DNA from 3 places in the Streptomyces sp. NPDC026301 genome. Region 1 is predicted to be linked to each of the others. Evidence: riboswitches for the same ligand, from Rfam matches in the RefSeq annotation. Region 1 holds a riboswitch; each other region holds the start of a gene.
What was found. Region 1 has a riboswitch for cyclic di-AMP ahead of ACZ4MH_RS25300 (M23 family metallopeptidase). Riboswitches for the same ligand answer to the same signal wherever they lie in the genome.
Positions count from the first base shown of each region.

Region 1 (6,689 bases):
ACGACGGCCAGGTCGACGGGGCCGGGGATGTCCCGGAGGGAGCGGTGGGCCGGTACGCCCTCCGGGTCCAGCGTGCTGCCGCCTTCGGGGAAGGCGTGGTTGACGGCGTACGTGCGGCCGGTGAAGCCGGAGTCGAGGATGTTGCGGAGGGCGGAGCGGCCGACGCCTCCGGGGGCGCGCCCCGTACCGATGACGGCGATCGACCCGGGGGCGAGCAGCCGCTGTACGGAGCGGGCCTCGGCGCGGTGCTCGCGGCCGCGCATGACGGCGACGGACTGCTCGGTGGGCTCCAGGTCGAATTCGAGGCGGACGACGCCGTCCTCGAAGGTGCGCTTCTGGGTGTATCCGGCGTCCGTGAACACCTTGATCATCTTGGTGTTGGCGGGCAGCACCTCGGCGGCGAAGCGCCGGATGCCGCGCTCGCGCGCGACCGCGGCGGCGTGCTCCATGAGCGCGGAGGCCACGCCGCGGCCCTGGTGCGCGTCCTGCACGAGGAAGGCGATCTCGGCCTGGTCGGCGTCGGGGCCGGTGGCGGGCCGGCCGTCGGCGTTGATGCGGTCGTACCGGACGGTGGCGATCATCTCGCCGCCCACGAAGGCGGCGAGCCCGACCCGGTCCACGTAGTCGTGGTGGGTGAAGCGGTGCACGTCGCGGTCGGAGAGCCGGGGGTAGGGCGCGAAGAAGCGGTAGTACTTCGACTCGTCGGAGACCTGCTCGTAGAAGGAGACCAGGCGCTCCGCGTCGTCCGGGGTGATGGGGCGGATCCGGGCGGTGCCGCCGTCACGCAGCACCACGTCGGCTTCCCAGTGAGCGGGGTAGGCGGCGGCATCCGACGACGTCTCCATGCGGACAGCGTACGACCGTGTGCGTATCCGGGGGCGGCCGAAGCGTCCGGGGCGCCTCGGGGACGACCGTACGTGCTCCGGGGCGGGACGGTGCGTACGACCGGGTCTCAGCATGCGTACAGCCTGGGCGTGACGCAGGCTTGGACTTCTAGGATCCGAGCGCTCACGGGGGCTGGGCACACCGGACCACCGGTGCCCGCGTGAGAGACTGGTCTAGACAACTTTCCCTACCCGAAGGGCAACACCATGGCTGAGCGCCGCGTCAATGTCGGATGGGCCGAGGGTCTGCACGCCCGCCCCGCCTCGATCTTCGTCCGTGCGGCCACCGCTTCCGGCGTGCCGGTCACGATCGCCAAGGGTGACGGCAACCCCGTCAACGCCGCCTCCATGCTCGCGGTCCTGGGCCTGGGCGCCCAGGGTGGCGAGGAGATCGTGCTGGCTTCGGACGCCGACGGCGCCGACGCCGCGCTGGACCGCCTGGCAAAGCTCGTCTCCGAGGGCCTCGAGGAGCTCCCGGAGACGGTCTGACCCTTCGGGCAGACCGGCGGCCGTACGCCGCCCGGTACCGCCGTCACGGCCCCGCCACAGTGACCCGCACACGGGTCATGGGCGGGGCCGTTCGCATTGCACGGAATTCCCCGCTTTCCCGTCGGCCGGGATCCGACGCAAAAGACATTCGGGCGCACGCAATCAGGTACGCACAATCGGGCCCACGCAAAAGTAATTCGGGCACGGCGGAGCAGGGGTACGGAATTCCCCAGGAGTTGTATACGGCAGCGGTGTTAATTCCGGACGCGCGCCGTGTTTACGGACCGTTTCACTTCCCTCACCGCCGGCGCCGGACGGCGCAGCCGGTGGGCGGGCAGCGCGTGCTCCACATGGGCGGCGGTCAGTGCGCGGGCGCGCTCGGCGTCGCCGCGCGCCACCGCGTCCACGATCGCGCCGTGCTCCTGCCAGGACCGGTCCGCCTCACCGGGCGACGGCTGGTCCAGGTCGATCGCGTACACCCAGTCGATCTTGCGGCGCAGCTGGGTGAGCAGCGCCGTCATGCTCGCGCTGCCGGACGCCTGGGCGAGCGTCTCGTGGAACCAGCAGTCCAGTTGCCGCAGGTCGGCGGCGCTGCCGTGGCGGGCCCTCGCACGCCCCAGGCGGACCAGGCCGCGCAGTACCTTCAGATGGGCGGCCGAGCGGCGGGCCGCGGCGCGGGCGGCGCCCAGGGGCTCCAGGAGGAGGCGGATGTCCAGGAGGTCGGCGGCCTCCTGCTCGGTCGGCTCGGCCACACACGCGCCCGCGTGCCGCCGCGTGGTGACGAACCCCTCGGACTCCAGCGTGCGCAGCGCTTCGCGTACGGGGACGCGGGAGACGCCGTACCGGGACGCGAGCAGTTCCTCGATCAGCCGGGAGCCGGGCGGGAACGTTCCGGAGACGATGTCGTCGCGAATCGCCGTGCAGACCGCATGCGCCGAAATGTTCCCTCGCATCGTCCGTGCCTCCGCCGTAATCCTCTGGAAACGCCGTCCGGGCGGCGCCTTTTCCGTGACTCTATGACACCGGACCGGCATTTCCGATGGCCGTCACGAATTCATGGATATTTTTTGGCCAATGGGCGGGAGTTCCGGGGAGGCGGGGACGGGAGCGCAACGGGAGCGCATACGGAGACGCCGAAGCCCCGGCCGGGGGCCGGGGCTTCGGGTGGTACACGGGGAACGCCGTACGGTGCGCGGCCCCTCAGAGGCTCGGGTCCCTCAGACGCTGACGCCGTGCGAACGCAGGTACGCGATCGGGTCGATGTCCGAGCCGTACTCCGGGCCGGTGCGCGCCTCGAAGTGCAGGTGCGGGCCGGTGGTGTTGCCGGTGTTGCCGGACAGCGCGATCTGCTGGTTCGCGGAGACCCGCTGGCCCACGGAGACGCCGATGGACGACAGGTGGCCGTACTGGGTGTAGGTGCCGTCGTTCATCTTGAGGACGATGTTGTTGCCGTACGCGCCGCCCCAGCCGGCCTCGACGACCGTGCCCGCGCCGACGGCGTGGACGGCGGTGCCGGAGGCGGCGTGGAAGTCGATGCCGGTGTGGCTGCCGGAGGACCACAGGCCGCTGGACGCCTTGTACGGGGTGGAGACGTAGCTGCCGGCGATCGGCGCGACGAAGCCACTGGCGCTGAGCGTGGTACGGGCGTCGGAGCGCGAGGCGCGCTTCTCCGCCGCCTTCTTCTTGGCGGCGGCCTTCTTCTCGGCCGCCTCGGCCGCGGCCTTGCGCTGAGCCTCCTGGGCCTTCTTCTTGGCGGCCTCGGCGTTCTTGACGGCGGCGTCCTCGACCTGCGTACGGGCGGCGGCGACCTCGGCGGCCTCCTCCTGCGCGTCGGCCTGGGCCACGATGTTGTCGGCGACCCGGTCGCCGGTGTCGGCGATGGCGCGGGTCAGGCCGGTGTCGGTGGCGGCCGGGTCCTCGGCGGCGGCCAGCGCCGGGGAGGCGATGGACACGACGACACCGGTCGCGGCGGCTATGCCGGCGATGTTGCGGGTGGTCCGGGCAGCACGGCCGGGGCGGCGGTGCTTGCCGGTGGCACGGGTGAACGCCATGACCGGCGCACTCCTTTCCTTCCTTCTCGCCTACCGGGTTAGCTGACGGGTTCGGAGCAGGAAGGTCTCCTACGGCGGCCTCCGGAGAGGACGCCGATTCACCCCAAGGGGACATGTGGGTCCCCGGCTCCCCTGGCTCGCGCCGTACGGGGACTCGGCGATGACTGTCCGGCGGCCGCGGGCGCGGCGCAGTTCTGACGAACAGCCGGACCGACGCTAAAGGGGACATCTCGCGATCAGCAAACAGAATCGAGAGTTTGTGCCGGACGCCACACGGGGCGGAGGCAACCACCTACAGCATTCCGGACAAAAACGAAGATCCCGGGCCGCTTTGGCGGCCCGGGACCCTTTATGTCCTGCTATGTGAGCGGCGTTGGCACGGTTCAAGACACCCAGTGACGGGACCGGTACGACGCGTTCCGGCCCGTCCTTCCGCCGTACCGCGCAGGCGAATTCACCACCGCAACCGCCCCGGGACGGCGCCGGTCCGCGACCGCCGCCGGCCCGCCCCGCGTCAGCCCGTGACGACCGACACCTCGCCGATGCCCAGCTTCCGCACCGGCTCCGCGATCTGCGCGGCATCGCCCACCAGGACCGTGACGAGCCGGTCCACCGGGAAGGCGCTGACCGCGGCGGCGGTCGCCTCGACCGTGCCGGTCTCGGCCATGCGCCGGTACAGCTCCGCCTGGAAGTCGTCGGGGAGGTGCTGCTCGACCTGGTCGGCCAGCGTCCCGGCGACGGCGGCGGCCGTCTCGTACTTCAGCGGCGCCACGCCGACCAGATTCTGCACCGCCACGTCGCGCTCGGCGTCGGTCAGGCCCTCGGCGGCCAGCGTCCGCAGCACCTTCCACAGGTCCTCCAGCGCCGGACCCGTGGACTCCGTGTCCACCGAACCGCTTATGGCCAGCATCGCCGCGCCCGTGCCGTCACCGGAGGAGCGCAGCACCTGCCCGAAGGCCCGTACGCCGTAGGTGTAGCCCTTCTCCTCGCGCAGCACGCGGTCCAGGCGGGAGGTGAGCGTGCCGCCCAGGCAGTACGTGCCGAGCACCTGGGCGGGCCAGACGCGGTCGTGCCGGTCGGCGCCGATGCGGCCGATCAGCAGCTGCGTCTGGACGGCGCCGGGCCGGTCGACGATGACCACACGGCCGCTGTCGTCGGCGGTGATGGGGGAGGCGGCCACCGGCTCGGCGGCGGAGCCGGTCCACGCGCCCAGGGTCTCCTCCAGCGCCGCGTCGAGGTCCACCCCGGTGAAGTCGCCGACGATGACGGCGGTGGCCGTGGCGGGGCGTACGTGCGCCTCGTAGAAGGCGCGGACAGCGGCGGCGTCGATGCGCGCCACCGTCTCCTCGGTGCCCTGGCGCGGCCGGGACATCCGGGAGGTGGCCGGGAACAGCTCCTTGGAGAGGGCCATCGCGGCGCGCCGGGCCGGGTTGGCCAGCTCGTGCGGGATCTCGTCCAGGCGGTTGCGCACCAGGCGCTCGACCTCGCTGTCCGGGAAGGCCGGGGCGCGCAGGGCGTCGGCGAGCAGGCCGAGCGCCTTCACGAGGCGGGAGGCCGGCACCTCCAGGGAGACGCGGAGGCCGGGGTGGTCCGCGTGCGCGTCCAGCGTGGCGCCGCAGCGCTCCAGCTCGGCGGCGAACTCCTCGGCGTCGTGCTTGTCGGTTCCCTCGGAGAACGCCCGCGCCATGATCGTGGCGACGCCGTCCAGGCCCTCGGGCTCGGCGTCCAGCGGCGCGACGAGGTTGATCTCGACGGCCACGACCTGCTGGCCCGGGCGGTCGGCGCGCAGCACCGTCAGGCCGTTGCCGAGCGCGCCGCGCACCGGGGCCGGGAACGCCCACGGCTTCGGCTGCCCGGCCTGCGGCTGCGGGTGGAAGGTCATGGTCGGGGTCACGGCGTCGGTCACTGGGCCGCCTCCTCGGTCTTGGTCTCGGTGTCGTTCTGGACGGCGGCCGCGGCGGGCTCCGGCTCCCCGGCGGCCGCGGCCTCGGCCCCGGCGGGCAGGGTCGGCTCGTAGACCAGCACCGCGCGGTTGTCGGGGCGCAGCCGGGCGGCGGCGACCGCCTGCACCTCGTCCGGGGTGATGTCCAGAACGCGCTGTACGGCGCTCAGCGCGAGCTGCGGGTCGCCGAACAGCACCGCGTACCGGGCCAGTTCGTCCGCGCGCCCGGCGACCGTCTCCAGGCGGTCCAGCCACTCGCGCTCCAACTGGGCCTGCGCGCGCTCCATCTCCTCGGCGGTCGGGCCCTCCTCGGCGAAGCGCTTCAGCTCCTCGTCGACGGCCCGCTCGATGGCGGGCACCTCGACGCCGTGCGAGGTCTTCACGTCCAGCCAGCCCAGCGAGGGCGCGCCCGCCAGGCGCAGCAGGCCGAAGCCCGCCGCGACGGCGCTGCGGTCGCGGCGCACCAGGCGGTTGTAGAGCCGGGAGGACTCGCCGCCACCCAGGATCGTCAACGCGACGTCCGCGGCATCAGCCTCACGGGTGCCGTCGTGCGGCAGCCGGTACGCCGCCATGAGGGCGCGCGAGGGCACCTCCTCCTCGACGACCTCGCGCAGCTCCCGGCCCATGATCTCGGGCAGCGAGCCGTCCCGCGGCGGCTGCTTGCCGTCGTGGCCGGGGATGGAGCCGAAGTACTTCTCCACCCAGGCGAGGGTCCGCTCGGGGTCGATGTCGCCCACGATGGACAGCACGGCGTTGTTGGGCGCGTAGTACGTGCGGAAGAAGTTCCGCGCGTCCTCCAGGGAGGCGGCGTCCAGGTCGGCCATGGACCCGATGGGCGTGTGGTGGTACGGGTGGCCCTCGGGGTAGGCCATCGCCGTCAGCTTCTCGAACGCGGTGCCGTACGGCACGTTGTCGTACCGCTGGCGGCGCTCGTTCTTCACCACGTCGCGCTGGTTCTCCAGCGACTCGTCGTCCAGTGCGGCCAGCAGCGAACCCATCCGGTCCGCCTCCAGCCACAGGGCGAGCTCGAGCTGGTGGGCGGGCATGGTCTCGAAGTAGTTCGTCCGCTCGAAGCTCGTGGTGCCGTTGAGCGAGCCGCCGGCGCCCTGCACCAGCTCGAAGTGACCGTTGCCCTTCACCTGCGCCGACCCTTGGAACATCAGGTGCTCGAAGAGGTGCGCAAGGCCCGTACGGCCCTTCACCTCGTGGCGGGAGCCGACGTCGTACCACAGGCAGACCGCCGCGACGGGGGTCAGGTGGTCCTCCGAGAGCACCACGCGCAGGCCATTGGCCAGCCGGTGCTCGGTTGCTGTCAGGCCGCCG
Region 1 covers NZ_JBVHPN010000015.1:70,711-77,399, forward strand. The annotation lists gene ACZ4MH_RS25285 (bifunctional acetate--CoA ligase family protein/GNAT family N-acetyltransferase) at 1-845, opposite strand, end outside; gene ACZ4MH_RS25290 (HPr family phosphocarrier protein) at 1,092-1,373, shown strand; gene ACZ4MH_RS25295 (GntR family transcriptional regulator) at 1,628-2,326, opposite strand; gene ACZ4MH_RS25300 (M23 family metallopeptidase) at 2,591-3,424, opposite strand; cyclic di-AMP (ydaO/yuaA leader) riboswitch at 3,437-3,594, opposite strand; gene ACZ4MH_RS25305 (M16 family metallopeptidase) at 3,939-5,306, opposite strand; gene ACZ4MH_RS25310 (M16 family metallopeptidase) at 5,327-6,689, opposite strand, start outside.

Region 2 (6,689 bases), on a different contig from region 1:
TCCGCTCCAGCGCCTCCGGGGCCAGCCGACCGGTACGGTCCACGCCCTGGCCGAGCCGGACGATCTTCATCCGCCGGTCCAGGTCCTTCAGCTCGCCCGTCTCCGGGTCGGCGTCCGCCACGAGCAGGCGGATGGAGTTCGTACCGCAGTCGATGGCCGCGACCCGGGTCACTTGGCGTCTCCTTCGTCGTCGCCGGCGCCGCACGGGCTCACGCACGGCCCCTTCTTCCACCACTCCGGCAGCATGGCGATGGCCTCGTCGCCCAGCGGGTTGACGCCGGGACCGGCCGCCAGCGAGTGGCCGACCAGGACGTGCAGGCACTTCACCCGGTCCGGCATGCCGCCGGCGCTCGGGAAGCCCTGCAGCACCTCGATGGCGTCCCGGCGGCGGATGTAGTCCTCGTGCGCCGCGCGGTAGGCGGCGGCGAGCTCCGGGTCGGTGGCCAGCCGCTCGCTCATCTCCTTCATCACGCCGTTCGCCTCCAGCGTGCCGATCGCGGAGGCCGCGCGCGGGCAGGTGAGGTAGTACAGCGTGGGGAAGGGCGTGCCGTCCTCCAGGCGCGGGGCCGTCTCGACGACGTCGGGGTTGCCGCAGGGGCAGCGGTGCGCGATGGCGCGCAGGCCGCGCGGCGGGCGGCCCAGCTGCTCCCGGAACGCCGCGACGTCCGCGTCGGTGGGCTCGGTGGGCTCGGTCTGGGGAGGCGGCGTGTCCATGCAGGCTTCTCTTGTCGTCAGGGTTGAACGGTCGGCCGCCCCATCATCCCCCGGCGGCCCTGTGGCGCGCGTCGGCGGAGTCCAGGCCGGACCAGATGGCTTCGTACCAGGGGCGCTGCACGGCACTCCGGCCGGCCTGCGGCCGGCTCGCGCCGGTGCCGTCCACGACGGTGTAACCGGTCTCGCCCGGCAGCACGTAGTGCAGGTGGCGGCGGGCCTGCTGGCGTACGTAGGCGGGGTCCTGCCAGCGGGCCTTCTCCTGGCGCAGCCGCTGCACCGCCTCCCGGGCCGTCTCGGCCTCACGGCGCTGATCGGCGATGTCCGAGCGCTGGGAGACGTACGCCCTTATCGGATACGCGAGGGCCACGACCAGCGAGCACAGCACGAGCACGAGGAGCGCGGCGCGCCCGGTGAGCCGGCTGCGGCGGAACACGGTGGCCTCCCCTGGGTGGCTGCGTACGCGACGGCGTACGTACGTCCCCGGCAACGGTACGGGACCGCTGCCGGGGACGTACGGAGGTGGGGACCATCAGCCCCCGTAGGCCAGAACTCAGCCCTTGAAACGCGGGAAGGCGCTGCGGCCCGCGTACACCGCCGCGTCGTCGAGGATCTCCTCGATGCGCAGCAGCTGGTTGTACTTGGCCACGCGCTCGGAGCGGGCCGGGGCGCCGGTCTTGATCTGGCCGCAGTTGGTGGCGACGGCCAGGTCGGCGATGGTGACGTCCTCGGTCTCGCCGGAGCGGTGCGACATCATGCACTTGAAGCCGTTGCGCTGGGCCAGCTCGACGGCGTCCAGGGTCTCGGTCAGCGAACCGATCTGGTTGACCTTGACCAGGAGGGCGTTGGCCGAGTTCTCCTCGATGCCGCGGGCCAGGCGCTCGGGGTTGGTGACGAACAGGTCGTCGCCCACCAGCTGCACCTTGGTGCCGAGCTTCTCGGTGATGACGTTCCAGCCGGCCCAGTCGTCCTCGAAGAGCGGGTCCTCGATGGAGACGAGCGGGTACGAGGCGACGAGCTCCTCGTAGTACTCGGTCATCTCGGCGGCCGAGCGGCTCTTGCCCTCGAACTCGTACACGCCGTCCTTGTAGAACTCGGAGGCGGCGACGTCCAGCGCCAGCGCGATGTCCTGGCCGGGGGCGTAGCCGGCCTCCGTGATGGCCTCCAGGATGAGGTCGAGGGCCTCACGGTTGGAGCCGAGGTTCGGGGCGAAGCCGCCCTCGTCGCCCAGGCCGGTGGCCAGGCCCTTGTTCTTCAGGACCTTCTTGAGGGTGTGGTAGACCTCGGCGCCCCAGCGCAGCGCCTCGGAGAAGGACTCCGCGCCGATCGGGGCGATCATGAACTCCTGGATGTCCACGTTGGAGTCGGCGTGCGAGCCGCCGTTCAGGATGTTCATCATCGGGACGGGCAGGACGTGCGCGTTCGGGCCACCGAGGTAGCGGAACAGCGGCAGGTCGCTGGCCTCGGACGCGGCGTGCGCGACGGCCAGCGAGACGCCCAGGATCGCGTTGGCGCCCAGGGAGCCCTTGTTGTCGGTGGCGTCCAGGTCGAACATCGCCTGGTCGATGAGGCGCTGCTCGGTGGCGTCGTAGCCGACCAGCTCGGGGCCGATCTGCTCGATGACGGCCAGCACGGCCTTCTCGACGCCCTTGCCGAGGTAACGGTTCGGGTCGCCGTCACGCAGCTCGATGGCCTCGAAGGCGCCGGTGGAGGCGCCCGACGGCACGGCCGCGCGGCCGGTGCTGCCGTCGTCGAGGCCGACCTCGACCTCGACCGTGGGGTTGCCTCGCGAGTCGAGGATCTCGCGAGCTACGACGACGTCGATCGACGGCACGTTGTCTCCTTCGTGGGTTTCTGGAGTTCTGCAGCACGAGCCTAACGGCCCACGGCTCCTACGCCTGCCCCTAGCCCCGTCTGTGAGACGAAAAAGGACCCAAAGGCCCGCAATACGGGAGGTAGCGTCCGCATTTTGTAGCGGACGTACCGGGCAAAACGGTCCGTACGCATCTGAGCGGCGGCCCGCCCGGATGCCGGTGCACTGCCCCGCCGCGCCAACGCGAAAGCCCCGCCGTGGCGCGCTCGGGGGGACGCGTCGCGGCGGGGCGGTCTCACGGGGCGGCTCTCACGCCTGCCGGGTACCGGCTCGGACGTTGAGGTGCCGGCCTGTACCGGCTCAGACGTTGAGCTTCTGGCCGGGGAAGATCAGGTTCGGGTTGCCGCCGACGACCGACTTGTTCTTCGCGTAGACGGTCTTCCAGTCGGCGCCGTGCGCCTTGGCGATCTTGCCCAGGGTGTCGCCGGACTTCACGGTGTAGTTGCCGTGGCCGGTCACCGGCTTCGGGTCGGCCTTGGGCTGCACGGGCTGCGGCTGCGGCGCGGCCTGCTGCTTCGGGGCCTGCTGCTGCGGCGCGGCCTGCTGCTTCGGCGCCTCCTGCTTCGGGGCGGCCTGCTGCTGGACCTGGCCGGAGCCACCGGTGTTCACCTGCGCGGACGGGCCACCGGCGGTCAGGCCGCCGGCACCGGCGCAGCCCCAGGCACCCGGGCCCTGCATGGCGAGCAGCTTCTCGGCGGTGGCGATCTGCTGGTCCTTGGTGGCCAGGTCGGCGCGCGGGGCGTACTTGGTGCCACCCGCGGCGGCCCAGGAGCTGTTGTTGAACTGCAGGCCGCCGTAGTAGCCGTTGCCGGTGTTGATCGACCAGTTGCCACCGGACTCGCACTGGGCGACCTTGTCCCAGGTGGCGACCGAGGCGGCGTTGGCGGAACCGGCGGCCATCAGCGGGACGGCCACGGCGGCGCCTGCGACACCGGCGAGCGTGGCGACACGGACGGCCTTCGAGGGGCGGCGGTGCTTGCCCTTGAGCATGTTGTTCTCCCTCACCGACGCCTGCGAGGTGAGCTGTCGGGTTCGGGCTGTGAGTGGCCCGGCCGGATGCGCTGTCGCACATCCGGCTTCACCCCAAGCCGGCCGCTGCGTTTCCGCTGCGTACGGCACTTACCTTGGGTCCCCCGCTCCTGCCTACGGCGCTTGCGCGACGGTTGTCCGACCGATCACCGGCAGGATTCGGCGAATGATCGGCGGGCTCGCTTGGTGCGAGCGGTGAAGAACGTAAACACACACCCCTCGGCGGTTCAAACCACCTTTTCGCAGGACACTTTGCGGTTTTCGATCACCGGTGGCATCCGTTTGCGCAGGTCGAACACGGTATGGAAAGAACGGACAGGGCGGACGGAATACCTCGGGACGAGACCCATGTCTCACTTTCCCCAAATGGGGGCAACCATCCCGCACTTACGCCGTGCGGCCCGCGGTCACTGGCCGAGGTCGAGGCGCTGACCTGGCTGAATAAGGTCCGGATCAGCTCCGACGACACCCTCGTTGGCGTCGTAGAGGCCGGCCCACCCCTCGGCCAGCCCGTGCTCCTCCGCGATCGCGGAGAGGCTGTCGCCCGGCCGCACTGTGTACACGCCGTCGCCCTCCCCGGTACCGCGGTGGGCGTCACCGCCGCGCGAGGCGTGCCGCCCCTCGGGACGCCCGTCCTTGCCGTCGTCGGTACCGCCGCGGTGCCGGCCGGTACCGGGCGCGGAGGCGCCGCCGTCGGACGACGCGGGCGGCTCGGTGGCCCCCTCGGAGGGCTGCGCGGAGTCCGAGGGCTCGGTCGACGGAGCGGTCGACGGGTCGGTGGTGGGGTCGGCCGACGGGTCGGCGGTGGGCTGCTCGGAGGCGCCTTCGGAGGGCCGCGCGTCACCGGAGTCCGTGCCGTCGCCGGACGGCGTGGCGGAGGGCGTGGCCGACGGCTCGTCGGTGGCACCATCCGTGGCGCCGTCCGTGGCGCCGCCCGACGGCTGGGTGTCGCCGGAGTCGCTGCCGCTCGCGGAGCCGTCGTCGGAGGGCTGCGGCGCGGGCGTCTGCGTGCTGCCCGGGTCCACGTCGGGTATCAGCCCGTCCAGGTCGAGGCCGGCGTTCACCGAGCAGCTGGGCCAGGCATCCGGGCCGCGGTCGTTCAGTACCGACTCGGCGACCGCGATCTGCTGGGCGCGGCTGGCCAGGTCCGGACGCTCGGCGTAGGACTCGCCGCCGTAGTCCTTCCACATCTGCAGGGTCAGCTGCAGCCCGCCGTAGTAGCCGTTGCCGGAGTTGGCGCTCCAGGTGCCGCCGCTCTCGCACAGCGCGACGCGGTCCCAGGTGGCGGTGTCGGCGGCCTGGGCCCCGCCCGCCGTCAGCAGCGGCAGGGCCAGCCCGGCCCCCGTGACGGAGGCCGCCACCAGGAGGGCGGGAGCCTGACGGGGGCGGCGGTGTCTACCGTTGCCGGAGCGCATGCGAGTGCCTTTCGAGCGGCGGCTTGAGTTGTCGCACGCAAGGTAGCGGGGGCCCGGTCCGGTCTCAACCCGGTGTAGCGGAGATCACGCGTAGATCACGCTGCTGACGCCAGGTCAGTTCGTCTCGACCCGGGCACCCTTGGCGCATTCCGGTACGTCCGCGATTTCCCGTTCTGACGGGCCGTCGGAAGCGGGCGCCCGCCCCGCCCGGGACGATGCGCTATGCGCCTTTTGCGCGCCGGACGGCACGCCCTCCGGAACGACTTACTCCGCGCTTTCCGGAATAGCCGGATCCGCGTCTTGCGGAGCGATCGATTCCGGGCCTTGCGGGGTGGCTGGCTCCGCGCCTCTCGGGGTGGTCGGCTCCGCGCTTCCCCGTACGTCCGCCGCGCCCTCCGGCGTGAACTCCACCGGCAGCGCCCGCAGCCCGCGCATGATGAGGCCGCCGCGCCACCGCAGGTCATCGGGGGCGGCGGCCAGCCGGAGGTCGGGCAGCCGGGTCAGCAGGGTCGCCAGCGCGGCACGGCCTTCGAGGCGGGCGAGTGGCGCGCCCAGGCAGTAGTGGATGCCGTGCCCGTACCCGAGATGCTGGTTGTCGCGGCGCCCGAGATCCAGGGTGTCCGGCTCCTCGAACCGCTCCGGATCCCGGTCGGCGGCCGCCAGTACCACCAGTACCGGGTCCCCCGCGGCAATCGACTGCCCGCCGATCGTCAGCTGCTGCGTCGCGAACCGCCAGGTCGCCAGCTCCACCGGACCGTCATAGCGCAGCAGTTCCTCGATGCCGGTCGCGAGCAGCTCCTCGTCGCCCGCGGCCAGCGCGGCCTGCAGCCGCGCCCGCTGCTCCGGGTTGCGCAGCAGCGCGTACGTACCGTTCCCGATCAGATTGACCGTCGTCTCGAACCCGGCGAACAGGAGGATGAAGGCCATCGCCGCGGCTTCGTTCTCGGTGAGGTGCTCGCCGTGGTCGGAGGCGCGGATAAGGGCCGAGATCAGGTCCTCGTCCTCGGACTCCACCGCCGCCAGCGACTCCCGCTTGCGGTGGATCAGATCGGCCAGATATGCCCGCATCTTCTTCACCGACCGGGCGACCCCGCCCCGCGGCCCGCCGCCGTGCCGGATCATCATCCCGGCCCAGTCCCGGAAGTCGTCCTGGTCCTCGCGCGGCACGCCCAGCAGGTCGCAGATCGCGTAGATGGGGAGCGGGAAGGCGAACTCGTGGATGAGGTCGGCCTCGCCGCGCCCGGCGAAGCCGTCGATCAGCTGGTCGGTCAGCTCCTGTACGCGCGGCGCGAAGCGCGCCACCGTACGCGGCGTGAACGCCTTGGAGACGAGGCGGCGCAACCGGGTGTGGTCCGGCGGGTCGATGTTGAGCAGGTGCGTCATCAGGTTCGCGCTGCGCTCGCCGGGGATGCCGACCTTGCCCTTGCCGTGCGCGGCCTCGCTGTGGTGCTGGGGGTTCTTGGAGAGCCGCGGGTCGGCCAGCGCCTCGCGCGCGTCCGCGTACCGGGTGACCAGCCACGCCTCGACCCCGCTGGGCAGTTCCGTCCTGCGCACCGGCGCGTGCTCCCGCATCCAGGCGTACGCGGGGTACGGATCGGCGGCGAACTCCCAGGTGAAGAGTTCAGGGCAGGCGGAAGCGGTGGTGTCGTGCACCCCTCGAC
Region 2 covers NZ_JBVHPN010000008.1:27,869-34,557, forward strand. The annotation lists gene ACZ4MH_RS15420 (Ppx/GppA phosphatase family protein) at 1-172, opposite strand, end outside; gene ACZ4MH_RS15425 (DUF501 domain-containing protein) at 169-714, opposite strand; gene ACZ4MH_RS15430 (FtsB family cell division protein) at 758-1,147, opposite strand; gene eno (phosphopyruvate hydratase) at 1,265-2,545, opposite strand; gene ACZ4MH_RS15440 (transglycosylase family protein) at 2,885-3,574, opposite strand; cyclic di-AMP (ydaO/yuaA leader) riboswitch at 3,578-3,745, opposite strand; gene ACZ4MH_RS15445 (transglycosylase family protein) at 4,021-4,974, opposite strand; gene ACZ4MH_RS15450 (cytochrome P450 family protein) at 5,293-6,681, opposite strand.
Region 2: linked by a shared signal. The riboswitch ahead of ACZ4MH_RS15440 (transglycosylase family protein) and the one ahead of ACZ4MH_RS25300 (M23 family metallopeptidase) in region 1 are both predicted to bind cyclic di-AMP.

Region 3 (6,689 bases), on a different contig from region 1:
AGGGAGACCCGCACTCGGCGACGGGCCATGCCCGCCAGGCGATGAGGGGGCACTGGGCGCTCCACAACACCACGGGAACCGCGGTGGCCCTGGACGCGCTGGCTTCGGCGGTCCTGGCCGACGGCGACGGGGAGCAGTCGGCGTGGCTGCTGGGCCTTGGCCAGCAGGTCTGGCAGGTCGTCGGCAGCGCGCAGATGGATTCGCCGGGACTCGCCGCCGTTCGCCGGTCCTGCGAGGACCGCGCCCGGCGAGCCCTTGGCGAAGCGGCGTACGAGGCAGCCTTCCGCAAGGGCCTGGAGAGCGGTATGGACGACGGCCTCACTGCTGTCCGACGCGGGCGTTGAACCCGGCTCCGGCTGCCCGGCGGAAGGCCGGGGCGCGCCCGTGATGGTCGGGGCGCGCCCGTGATGGATGGGCGCGCGCCGCAGCTGCGCACACCCTTCTTCCGCGGATCTTCCGCCGGCCGGGAACGCCTGTACGCCGGTCAGGAGTTGAAAGAGTGTCCAGACACATCCAGAGGTATCCGAACGCATCGGTGGCATCCGGAGGGGGCTCGTGGTCGTGACCGTGACCGTGACCCGTCCGGCCCTCGAAGAGTCGCCGCGCGGTGCCGCGGCGGACACCCTGGGACGGCGGTACGGCGGTACGGAGAGCGGTGGGGGAAGGAGGCCGGTGCGGATGGGGCGAGGCAGAGTGGGCGTGCCGGGCGACCGGGAGCGGCGGGCCCGTCGGGACGGGCTGTCGCCGGTCAGCCGCCGGCTGGTCTGCTGGCTGCCCGCTGTGCTCCTGATCGGCGGGCTGGCCTTCGACCTCCTGACGCCGACCCGGTACACCGCCGCGCCGTTCTTCTCGGCGGCGCCGCTGGTCGCCGCGCCGCTGTACTCGCTGCGGAACACGGCGCTGGTCAGCGTCCTGTCCGTACTGGCGGAGCTGGGCGTGGCCGTCTTCCACGGCCGGACCGGCGGCTACGAGTCGTACACCGAAGCGGTGACGGTCCTGGTCGTCGCCCTCCTGGCGCTCGGTATCAACAGGGCCGTGCGGATGACCGACGCCCGGCTCGCCTCCGTGCGCGACGTGGCGGAGGCCGCCCAGCGGGCCGTACTGCCGCTGCCGCCGGACCGCATCAGCGGGCTCGACGTCGCCGCGCGGTACGAAGCGGCGCAGGCGGATGCCCGTATCGGGGGCGATCTGTACGCCGTGCAGGACACCCCGCACGGCGTACGGCTCATCGTCGGCGACGTGCGGGGCAAGGGCCTGGAGGCGGTGGAGGCCGCCGTGATCGTCATCGGCGCCTTCCGGGAGGCCGCGGAGCAGGAGGCCACGCTGGAGGCGGTGGCGGGGCGGCTGGAGCGGGCGCTGCAGCGCGAGGGGAGCCGGCGGGCGGGGCTGGACCAGTTCGAGGGGTTCACCACGGCGGTGCTCGCCGAGGTGCCGTCCGAGCATCGCGGCGTGCTGCGGGTGCTGAACCGCGGCCATCCGGCGCCGCTGCTGCTGTGCGCGGACGGCACGCTGCGCGAGCTGGAGCCGCGGGCCCCGGCGCTGCCGCTCGGGCTGAGCGAGGTCGCGGGCTGGCCGGACCGGGCCGACCAGGCCGATTTCCCGCCCGGCGCGATGCTGCTGCTGTTCACCGACGGGGTGACCGAGGCGCGGGACAGCGGGGGCGTGTTCTACCAGCCGGCGGTCCGGCTGGCCGGCCGGCTGTTCACCGGTCCCGACGCGCTGCTGGACGCCCTGGTGGACGACGTGGCACGGCACACGGGAGGGGAGACGGCGGACGACATGGCCCTGCTGGCGCTACGAAGACCGGAGGGGTAGGGACGGTGCCTCCTCCAGCCACTGCACGCTCTGTCCGTGCTGGCCCGTGAGGGCGACCGGGTGGCCGTCGAGCGCGAGGGTGAGCTGGTGCGCGTCGGCGGGGCGCGGTCCGGGCAGCCACGGCAGCACGCTGTGGTGCTCGTTGGAGACCCAGTGCCCGGCCCGGTCCACCAGGACCGACCGTACGACCCGGGCGAACTCCTCGCGGCGCTCCAGCGGCAGATACGTCAGCACGGCCGTGTGGAAGACCACCAGCGTCGCGTCGCGCGGCGCCCGCGCGGCCAGCGCGGGCAGCTCGTCCAGGAGGTCGCCGCGCACGAGCGGAGCCGGCGGTGCCTGCCGTACGGCCTCGATGGCGTCGCGCTGACGCCGCTGACGTTCCGCCGCATCGGGCGTCGACCCGGGCCAGATCAGCGCCTGGAGCCAGCGCACGTCGTCGGCGTCGGCCACGTCGAGCGGGTTCAGGTCGATCCCCGCCCGCCAGGCGATCCGGGGCAGCCCGGTCGGTACCGGCGTGCCCGGGGACGTACGGCAGGAAAAGACGACCGGGCTGTCCGGAGCGCCGAACTCCGGTCCGTCGTCGTAGCGATAGCGGTACCGGTCCGGGTGCAGGCACAGCCCGGCCGACGCGCCGACCTCCAGGAGCGCGAGCGGCTGGGGGAGCCGGGCGAGGAGCGGCAGCAGTGTGGCGCAGCGCGCGGGTTCGTTGGTCTGCGTGAGCCGCCGCATCATGACGTCGCGTACGTCGTCCCAGTGCCGGATCGTCCACTCGCGCCACGTGCGGTACGCGAAGTCGCCGCGCGGCCCCTGGTCGGCGTGCGGGCCGTCGAGGTAACGGACGGCGGCGAGCAGGAGATTGGGCTGCTGCTTGTTGCCGGGCGGCAGGGAGGCGCCCAGGAAGTCGCAGAATTCCGGGTCCTGGCTGATGCGGGCGGTCAGCTCCTCATGCGCTTCGGACTCGCCCCGCGCCTGCTGCCACGAGAACTCCGCGTACCGATCCGCCACTGCCTGCGCGCTGTTGACGACCATGATCAGACGTTACTGCTCTCACTGTACGTAATCGCTGCGCACCCCTCCGCATAACAACTGACAAACGATCAGTCCGCTACGGGTTTCCGATGCCCGGTCAACTCGCCCCCATTTGGTCATGACTGGTGGCATAAGTCCAGCTCAGCGGGCGTACGGATTCCGGGGAACGCTTGGAATCCGGCCGTCCCGTCCATTACTGTCCGATAACGCAGCGCGGTCGGACCAGCCGTCGCAAGAGGCGGCACCGCGCGGCCGACGCCGAATCCCATAAGCGCACTTCACCACCGCACCACCTGCCCAGGGAACCGGGGAACCACCACCTTGGGGTGAATCGGACGACTCCCCCCGGAGCCGCCCGTAGGAGACCTTCCTGCTCCGAACCCGTCAGCTAACCCGGTAGGCGAGAAGGAAGGAAAGGAGTGCGCCCCCGTGGCGTCCAACAAGCCTGCCCCCGACCCGTCTCCCGGGTCCCCGCACCTCGCGCACGACTCGTACCGCACCCACGATGCGTACGCGGCGCACGGCACCCACGAGTCCCCCAGGACGCACGCCGAGCCGGCGCCCGCCGACACCGCCACCTTCCCCGCCGTGAGCGATCCGGGTGCGGCGGGCGGCCCGTGGGAGGAGTGGAACCCCACCGAGGAGTCCGTACGCCCCGTACGCGGCCGGCACCGCGTGGCCAAGCAGCGCGGCGGCGGCCTCGCCCGCAGCAGTACGGTCCTGGGCGTCGGCGTCATCGCGGCGGTCGGCGCGGGCGGCATGGCCTCCGCGCAGGGCAAGCCGCAGGTCTCCATATCCATGCCCGACCTGGGCAGCATGGCCGAACACGTATCCGAGAAACTCCCCGCGGCGGAGAGCCTGCCGGGCATCGGCGGTCTGGTCTCCCACGACTCCTCCGGTACGGGCGCGGACGGTGCGCAGGGCGGCCCGTTCACCCGGGCGGGCGGCGGCGAGTCCGCGCAGGGCGGCGGCGAGGCGCTCCGCGCCCGCATCCTGGAGCAGGCCGAACAGGCGCAGAGCTCCGCCGACCAGGAGGCCCGCGAGACCGCCGAACAGGCCGCGGTCCAGCAGGCCGAGGCGGACGCGGCCGAGCGCCAGAAGCACGCCGAGAGCGCGAAGAAGAAGGCCGCGGCGGAAGCCAAGGCCAAGGCCGAGGAAGAGGCGCGCAAGAAGGCGGCCGCCGCCCGCGCCGCCGAGCTCGCCGAACTGGCCAAGAGCTACACCCTCCCGGTCTCCTCTTTCACCATCACCGCCACCTTCGGACAGGGCGGCGACCGCTGGGCCGCCGACCACACAGGGCTGGACTTCGCCGCCCCGACCGGTACCCCGGCCAAGGCCGTGCACGGCGGCACGATCACGCAGGCCGGCTGGGCGGGCTCGTACGGCTACCGCATCGTCGTCACCCTCGACGACGGCACCGAGCTCTGGTACTGCCACCTCTCCTCGATGGTGAAGACCTCGGGCAAGGTGAACGCCGGCGACGTCATCGGCCGGGTCGGCGCCACTGGCAATGTCACGGGCCCGCACCTCCACCTGGAGGTCCGCCCGAGCCCGGACACGCCGGTCGACCCGATGCCGTGGCTGCGCGACCACGGGCTGAAGGTCTGACGACGACGCCTGACGACGACGCCTGACGACGACGCCTGACGACGACGTCTGATGACGACGTCTGATGACGACGATGGCGTGAAGGTCTGAGAACGCCCGCTCTCCGGGGTCGCCTTCGGGGTCGTCTTCGGGCGCGCCTTCGGGCCATCCTCCGCCCGCCGGGCTTCCGTCCGCCCGTCCGGGGCACTTGTCCGCCGTCGCCGCCGCCTCGTGCGCCCCGCTCCGCCGCGACCGGGAACCGGGCGTACTAGCAGGAGGGGAGAGGCGGTGGCCGACGGCCGGGTCTCCGCGTAGCGCGGGCCCGCACACCACGGCGGCCCTGATGGCCACCCGCACACCGCGGGGGCCATCGGGCCGCCGGGCGTATCTTCGGCCGTCCGGCGAGCGCAACCCATCCCGCTCCCGCAGAATGAACGGGCCCCCGCCACCGCGCCCCAAGAAGAACGGCGCCGAGCCAAGGACGGCCCCAGTGGAGTGGACCCTCGAAGTTGTCACCGTCCCCGTCACCGACCAGGACCGTGCGAAGCGCTTCTACGAAGAACAGTGCGGCTTCAAGGCCGACGTGGACTCGCAAGTCGCCGAAGGGGTACGGATCATCCAGCTGACCCCGCCCGGTTCGCGCTGCTCGATCGCCCTCATCCAGGGCCTGCCGCCGGCACCCGGCCAGTCCGCCATGGCCCCGGGCTCGCTCCAGGGCCTGCAGCTGTGCGTGGTGGACATCGAAGCGGCCCACGCGGAGCTGGTACGGCGCGGGGTGGAGGTCGGTCCGGTACAGCATCTCGGCGCCGAGGGCTGGGCCGAAGGCCGCGGCGAGACGTGGAACTCCTTCATGTTCTTCAAGGACCCCGACGGCAACGGCTGGACGGTCCAGGAGGCACCGTCCCCGCTCAGTAACCGCTAGGGCGGCAGGCAGTCGGCATTCGAGTGACGCCCCGTCACGTCCCGGAATAACTCCGCCTCCCAACCCCGCTGACGCTCACATGTCCACGTCTTCCGCTTCTTCCGCCCCCACGCCCGGCCACGGCCCCGTCCCCGTCGCCGCCACCAAGCCCCTGGGCTCGCTCACGGTCTCCCCCCTCTCCCTCGGCGGCAACGTCTTCGGCTGGACCGCCGACGTGGCGACGTCCTTCGAGGTGCTGGACGCGTTCACCGGGGCCGGCGGCAACTTCATCGACACGGCCGACGCCTACTCCGTCTTCGCCCCCGGCAACAAGGGCGGCGAATCCGAGACGATCATCGGCGACTGGCACACCGCCCGCGGCAACCGCTCCGACCTCGTCATCGCCACGAAGGTCGGCGCCCTCCCCGACCGCAAGGGCCTGTCCGCCGCCAACATCAAGGCGGCCGTCGACGAGTCCCTGACCCGCCTCCGCACCGATCACATCGACCTCTACTACACCCACTACGACGACGAGTCCGTCGAGGTCTCCGAGATCATCTCCACCCTCGACGACCTGGTGAAGGCCGGCAAGGTCCGCGAGATCGGCGCCTCCAACATCTCGCCCGAGCGGCTCCAGGCCTCACTCGAATTCTCCGAACGCGAGGGCCTGGCCAAGTACGTCGCCCTCCAGCCGCACTACAACCTCGTCTCCCGCGACACGTACGAGGGCCCGCTGCGCGACATCGCCGCCCGCCACGGTCTGGGCGCCATGCCGTACTACGGCCTTGCCTCCGGCTTCCTGACCGGCAAGTACCGTCCGGGCACCGACGTGGACAGCGCCCGCTCCGGCAAGGCCGCCGCACACCTCGCCACCGAGCGCGGCCGCCGCGTCCTGGCCGCCCTGGACGAGGTCGCGGCCCGCCACGACGCCGAACAGGCCACCGTCGCCCTCGCCTGGCTCGCCGCCCAGCCCACCGTCACGGCCCCGATCGCCAGCGCCCGCACGGTCGCCCAGCTCCCGGCCCTCCTGGCCCTCGGCACCCTCCCCCTCACCCACGAGGACCTCACCCTCCTGACGGACGCCTCGGCGTAGTCCACGAGACCCGCGCTACACACCAAGGGCGGCTGCGTACGGGTAGTACGCAGCCGCCCTCGTCTTCTCCCTCCCCCATGCTCACTTCCGGTCGACGACCACCCACGAAGCCGCCGCCACGGCCCCCGCCACCGCGAACACCGACGGCCAGGCCCCCACCTTCTTCGCCAACGGATGCGACCCGGCGAACGCCGCGACATACAGCCCGCTCAACGCCGCCGCCGTCCCGTTCCCACCCTTCCGCTGCCACTCCCGAGCAGCCAC
Region 3 covers NZ_JBVHPN010000017.1:19,822-26,510, reverse strand. The annotation lists gene ACZ4MH_RS26810 (ATP-binding protein) at 1-344, shown strand, start outside; gene ACZ4MH_RS26805 (PP2C family protein-serine/threonine phosphatase) at 679-1,815, shown strand; gene ACZ4MH_RS26800 (DUF2332 domain-containing protein) at 1,795-2,844, opposite strand; cyclic di-AMP (ydaO/yuaA leader) riboswitch at 3,120-3,262, shown strand; gene ACZ4MH_RS26795 (M23 family metallopeptidase) at 3,274-4,452, shown strand; gene ACZ4MH_RS26790 (VOC family protein) at 4,922-5,353, shown strand; gene ACZ4MH_RS26785 (aldo/keto reductase) at 5,433-6,425, shown strand; gene ACZ4MH_RS26780 (hypothetical protein) at 6,507-6,689, opposite strand, start outside.
Region 3: linked by a shared signal. The riboswitch ahead of ACZ4MH_RS26795 (M23 family metallopeptidase) and the one ahead of ACZ4MH_RS25300 (M23 family metallopeptidase) in region 1 are both predicted to bind cyclic di-AMP.